DNA from 2 places in the Brevibacterium samyangense genome. Region 2 is predicted to be linked to the other one. Evidence: riboswitches for the same ligand, from Rfam matches in the RefSeq annotation. Region 2 holds a riboswitch; the other holds the start of a gene.

Region 1 (3,209 bases), on a different contig from region 2:
TGAGGAGATCTCCTCACCGGCGGGGCGCCTCGGCGTTCGTGCGGCCGGCGGCCGCCGTGGGTCAGTCCTTCGGTTCCGTCTTCGACCAGAAGGTCGCGAGCAACGAGGCCGCGATGTTCGCCCAGAACGCGGTCACCGCGCCGGGCAGGGCCGCGAGCGGCGAGATGAACGTCGTCGCGAGGGTCGCGGCGAGTCCGGAGTTCTGCAGACCCACTTCGAAGGCGAGCGCACGCCGCTCGGGGGCCGAGAGCCCGACGAGTTTCGAGACACCCCACCCGAGGGCCATGCCGAGCGCGTTGTGGAAGAACACGGCGAGGAGGACGAGGAGGCCGGCGGACAGGATCGTCTCCTTCGAACCGGCGACGACGGTCGCGAGGATGAGAGCGATGACGAGCGCGGACGCCCACGGCAGCGCCGGAGTGATCGCATCGACGACGCGGCTCAGCAGCATGCGGACGACGACGCCGGCGACGACCGGCAGGAGCACCGTCTGGAGGATCGACGTGAACATCGCCATGAAGCCCACCTCGAGCTCGGATCCGGCGATCCACAGCAGGAGCATCGGGGTCATGAGCGGGGCGAGGAGCGTGGAGACCGAGGTCGCCGTCACCGAGAGGGCCACATCGCCCTTCGCGAGGTAGGTGATGACGTTCGAGGCGGTACCGCCGGGCACACAGCCGACGAGGACGAGGCCGATCATGAGCTCGGTCGGCAGCTGAAGCACGAGTGCGATGACCCAGGCGAGGAACGGCATGATGCCGTACTGCATGAGCGCGGCGAGGACGGTGATCCACGGGCGCTTCGCGATCCGCGCGAAGTCCGGGAGCGTGAGGGTGACACCCATGCAGAACATCACGATGCCGAGGAGGATCGTCGTCGGCACGACCTCCTTGAACGCGAGGACCGGGGCGGGCGCGAAGAAGCCGACGATCCCACCGAGGATCACGAGGACGGGGAACGCGGTGGTCGCGAGGTTCTCGACGCGTGAGGGGGCACCGGGGGCCTTCTGCGGGTCGGTCGGTCGAGGGGAGGCGGATGTGGGGGAGCCTGGCGCCGTCGTTGGCGTCGCTGCTCCGTTCTCGGTGTTCATGGGGACAACCGTAAGCGTGATGCGCAGCACTTGTGACATCCGTGTACCGAAATGCGGAACAGCTGTTGGACAGGAACAGTTGCTCGGACGTCGGAGTGTTCCGCGACGCGACCCCGCTCAGAAAGCGTCCATCACGCCCGCGAGTTCGCGCGCTGCGGCCTCCGGGTCCGCAGCTTCGGTCACCGCGCGGACGACCACGATCCGCCGGGCACCGGCCGACCGGAGCTCCGGAACCCGGAGAGCATCCACGCCGCCGATCGCGAACCACGGCTTGTCCGAGTTCCGTTCCGCCGCGTACGCCGCGGCGGCCCGCGGAAGCTCGAGCCCGACTGCCGCCCGGCCCGGTTTCGTGGGCGTGGCCCACACCGGTCCGGTGCAGAAGTAGTCGATCCCGGGATCGTCGTGCGCCTCACGCATCTGCGCCTCGGTACGGGTCGAACGACCGATCGCGATGTCGGAGCCGACGAGGGCGCGGGCATCGGGCGTCGTGAGATCCCCCTGCCCGAGATGGAGGACGTCGACACCGGCGAGCACGGCGACATCGGCCCGGTCGTTCGCGGCGAGCAGAGCACCGTGCCGGTCGGCGATCCCCCTGAGGGCCCGCAGCGCCTCGACCTCGGCCCGTGCCTCGGCTGCTTTGTCCCGCACCTGAAGGATGTCGACGCCCCCGGAGAATGCGGCCTCCGCGAAGTCGAGCAACCCGGGCAGGCCGCGGGCGAGATCGACGCACACGTAGAGGCGTGCAGCGGCGAGGCGAGCGCGGATCCGGTCCCGACAGGACGTGGAATCCGGGGGAATCATCGGGACGGAGGACGGGGTGCGAACGTCGGTCATGCACACAGGTTCGCACAGGTACACTCGGTCGCATTCCGTGGGAGTCCGCGTAACGGGCTGAGAGGGCACTTCGGTCATCGACCGCAGGGTGCCGACCACCAGAACTGGACGCGGTTCATACCGCCGGCAGGAGGAATGCACGTATGCATGTCGTCGTCATCGGCGCGGGGATCGTCGGTCTCCTCACCGCTCTCGAGGTGCACGCCCGCGGCCACTCGGTCGAGGTGCGCACCGCCGGAATCGCCGAGGGAGCAACCTTCGCCGCCGCCGGAATGCTCGCTCCGACCTCCGAGATCCAGGTCGGGCAGGGTCCGCTCTGGGCGATCATGCAGGAGGCCGCCGCAGCCCACCGCGATCTCGCGTCCCGCCTCCCCTCCCTCTCCGCAGGACTACCCTCCTCCGCAACAGCCGAGTCCGCGGGATATCGCGCCGACGCGACGCTCGTGGTCGCCCGCGACCGGGCCGACCTCGCGGCGCTGCAGGATCTCGCTGTTCTCCAGCGCACCACCGGTGCCGAGGTCACCGAGCTCCTGCCCCGTCGGATCCGCGCTCTCGAGCCCTCACTCGCCCGGAACATCGCCGGTGGGGTCCGCATCGCACGGGACCACCAGGTGGATCCGCGCCGACTCGCCGCGACGGCCCTCCGGATCCTGCGCGGGCACGGAGTACCGGTGGTCACGGGCGCCGTCCGCTCGCTCGACGGGATCGCTGCGGACCGGATCGTCGTGGCCGCGGGCCTCGGTGCCGCGCGGATCGACGGTCCCCATCGGGATCTCGATCTCGCCCTGCGCCCGGCCCACGGGGACATCCTGCGTCTTCACGTACCCAGGTCCCTCCTCCTTCCCGGGGAGGACCATCTGCTCGGCGGTACGGTCCGAGCCCTCGTGTCCGGACGCCCGGTCTACCTCGTCCCACGAACCGACGGCGGACTCGTACTCGGCGCCAGTAGCCGGGAGGATCCCCTTGCTGGCACCTCGACCGGTGCAGTGCTCCAGCTCCTCCAGGACGCGGCGCAGATCCTGCCGTCGATCAGGGAGACCGAACTCCGCGAGGTCACGACACGGGCCCGCCCCGGCACACCGGACGACCTCCCACTCCTCGGTCCCGTCCCCGGCCATCCACACGTCGTCGTGTCGACCGGTTACCACCGTCACGGGATACTCCTGTCCGCCTGGGCCGCACGTCGCGCCGCGGACATCGTCGACGGACACCCCTCGGCCCTGCCTGCGGCGGTCGATCCCGCTCGTTTCACCCAGACCCAGCCCCATCCCCAGCCCTCGGAGGA
Region 2 (3,209 bases):
GCTCCCGTGAGGTCGACGGCGGCGAGCACGGCGTCGCGGATCCCCGGAGCGGAGGCCGGGTCGACGTTCGCGGTCGGTTCGTCGAGGACGAGGAGCCGCGGCCGCATCGCGAGGACCCCGGCGATCGCCAGGCGCTGCTTCTGCCCACCGGACAGCAGTGCCGTCGAATGGCCGAGGGGCACGTCGAGGCCGACCGCCGCGAGCGCCTCGGGAACCCGCCGGGCGATCTCCACCCGCGACACCCCGAGGTTCTCCGCGCCGAACGCCGTGTCGTCACCGACCCGGGCGAGGACCACCTGCGAATCCGGGTCCTGGAGCACCAGTCCCGTGATTCCGGACCGCGGGTCCGGCGGTGCGCCGTCGACGAGCAGCGTTCCGGAGCTCTCGCCGGATTCCGCGGGGATCACCCCGCACAGGGCGTGGAGGAACGTCGACTTCCCCGCGCCCGAGGCGCCCACGAGCAGCACCTTCTGCCCCGCCGGGATCTCGAGGTCGAGGTCCGTGAACGCGGGGTCCTTCCGGGCGGCGTGCCGCCACCCGAAGCCCTCCTCCACGCCCGAGGCGCCCCGCGCCCGGGGCGGGTGAGCCGCCTCCCGGCGGGGGTCGGCAGGTGCCGCCTCCGACGGTGCCGCTTCCGACGGTGCCGAGAGCCGGGAGCTGCGTGGCGCCTCGGGCCCGGGAACCACCGGGGTCATACGCGCGCCGCGGTGCGGCCGGCGGCGAAGGCGGAGAGCGCACCGGTGCGGGCGATCGCCCCGACGGCGAGCCAGCTCACGAGCCCGGCGAGGACGACTCCGGAGATCGCCGCGCACACCGCGTAGACGAGCTGCCACGACGGCGCCCACAGCGCGTTGTACATGAGGTTCTCGCTCACGGCGAGGAAGAGACCGGCCCCGAGCCCCGAGAGCAGCGCCGCGGGCAGGCCGAACCGCTTGTACGCGAGGAGGAGGAACACGAGCTCGGCGCCGAGACCCTGGACCGCACCGGACACGAGGACCTGGAGGCCCCACTGGGTGCCGAGGACCGCGGAGACGGTGGCCGCGAGCACCTCGCAGTAGAGGGCGGCGCCGGGCTTGCGGATGACGAGCGCACCGAGCGGACCGGCGAGCACCCACACTCCGGTGAGCAGACCGGCGGCCGGGGGGAAGGCCGCGAACCCGAGGGACAGGAACGACCACGAGGCGCTCCACGCCCAGAAGACGACGCCGACGGCGACCGCGAGGACCGAGGCGACGACGATGTCGACGACGCGCCACGAGAAACGGGAGCGGGCGGATCCGGAGCCGGTGGCCGGACGGGTGGACGGAACGGTGTTCATGAGAACCTCCTGAGGGCAGGAGGGGAGAAAGAGCTCGACTTCCTTCGCCGGCATGATCCGGATCAGGTTCGAGGGTCTGCAGTCACTGCACTCTCAGCGCCCCTGGACGGCGCTCCCCTGTCGTATGCCGAGGAATGTAGTCCCTCGGAGGGGCGGCGGGCAAGGGCCGGAAACAGGGTCGGACGCGCCGGCTCGGGAGTGGGGGACCGGAGGTCCGGGCTCAGGGGTACAGCCCGAGATGCCCGATGGCCGCCTTCACGATGTTCTCCTGGCCGTGCGTGAGTTCCGCGAGGACGTCCTCGCGGAGGACCTCCTCCGGCGTGAGCCAGTCGAGGCTGAGGGCGTCCTTGCGCGGCTGGCACTCGCCCTGGACCGAGAGGACGTAGCAGAGGGCGATCGCGTGCTGGCGTGGGTCGTAGAGGTTCGAGAAGCCCTCGGTCGGGAAGTACTCGGCGACGTGGAAGGGCACGATCGACGGCGGCAGCTGCGGGAGGGCGAGCGGTCCGAGGTCCTTCTCCGCATGGCGCATGAGGGCACTGCGGATGGTCTCGTGGAAGCGGATGCGGCCGCCGACGATCTCCCGTCCGAGCGTGCCGTCCTCGCGCGTGCGCAGCAGGAGTCCGATCTTCTCCGGGACGCCGTCGTCGCCGAGGCGCACCGGAACGGCGTTCACATAGGAGATCGGGAGGCGCCGGCGCAGGGAGGCGATCTCGTCGGGGTCGAGCCAGTTGTCGTCGAAGTCCAGGGCGGTCCGCGTCATGCACTCATGGTGACACAGGACACGGCACTGAACGATCGTTAAGCCTGCGGTGTTTCGGGCCTGTAAGTAACTTGATGTCGAGATAAACTGTCACCTGCACCACTGCGGTGTCAGAGCCTGCGCCTAGAGTGTGTGGCGACACCGGGGCGGCCGATGGACCCGGCCGTGCGACGATCAACGACGACACAAGGAGAACCTCCGTGATCAACCACGAAGTCCGCACCTACAAGAGCTCCGAGAACCTGGCCCGCGAGGACCAGCTGGCCTGGAAGATCGCCTCCGTCGCGACCGATCCCGTCGCGGTCGACGCCGACGTCGCGGACATGGTCATCAACCGCGTCATCGACAACGCCTCCGTGGCCGCCGCCTCGGTCCGTCGCTCGGCCCCCACCCACGCCCGCGAACAGGCCCTCCCGCACACCACCCCGGCACCGGGCGCCACCGTCTTCGGTCGTCCTCTCGACGCCCGGGTCTCCCCCGAATGGGCCGCCTGGGCCAACGGTGTGGCCGTGCGTGAACTCGACTTCCACGACACCTTCCTCGCGAAGGAGTACTCGCATCCCGGCGACAACATCCCGCCGATCCTCGCGGTCGCCCAGCACGTCGGCGTGAACGGCGCCGACCTCATCAACGGCATCGCCACCGGTTACGAGATCCAGGTCGACCTCGCGAAGGGCATCTGCCTCCACGAGCACAAGATCGACCACGTCGCGCACCTCGGCCCCTCGGCCGCCGCCGGTATCGGTGCCCTCCTCAAGCTCCCCACCGAGGTCGTCTACCAGGCCGTCGGTCAGGCCCTCCACGTCACGACCGCCACCCGTCAGTCCCGCAAGGGCGAGATCTCCTCGTGGAAGGCCCACGCCCCGGCGTTCGCCGGCAAGATGGCTGTCGAGGCCGTCGACCGGGCGATGCGCGGCGAGGGCGCACCCTCCCCGATCTACGAGGGTGAGGACGGCGTCATCGCCTGGATCCTCTCCGGCCCGGAGGCCCGCTACACCGTGCCGCTGCCGGCGATCGGTGAGTCCAAGCGCGCGATCCTCGACACCTACACGAAGGAGCACTCCGCGGAGTACCAGGGCCAGGCGCTCATCGACCTCGCCCGCAAGCTCGGCGGGCAGATCGAGGACCTCT

What was found. A riboswitch is a leader RNA that binds a small molecule or an ion and turns the genes downstream of it on or off. The one in region 2 is predicted to bind thiamine pyrophosphate.
Region 1: another riboswitch for thiamine pyrophosphate. It lies ahead of ABD172_RS12365 (FAD-dependent oxidoreductase); the one in region 2 lies ahead of ABD172_RS10795 (ECF transporter S component).

Annotation. Positions count from the first base shown of each region.
Region 1 is NZ_BAAANO010000024.1:19,180-22,388, forward strand. It holds gene ABD172_RS12355 (bile acid:sodium symporter family protein) at 62-1,090, opposite strand; gene thiE (thiamine phosphate synthase) at 1,208-1,891, opposite strand; TPP riboswitch at 1,952-2,073, shown strand; gene ABD172_RS12365 (FAD-dependent oxidoreductase) at 2,068-3,209, shown strand, end outside.
Region 2 is NZ_BAAANO010000020.1:34,206-37,414, forward strand. It holds gene ABD172_RS10790 (ABC transporter ATP-binding protein) at 1-695, opposite strand, end outside; gene ABD172_RS10795 (ECF transporter S component) at 692-1,318, opposite strand; TPP riboswitch at 1,341-1,447, opposite strand; gene ABD172_RS10800 (DUF4916 domain-containing protein) at 1,539-2,078, opposite strand; gene ABD172_RS10805 (MmgE/PrpD family protein) at 2,279-3,209, shown strand, end outside.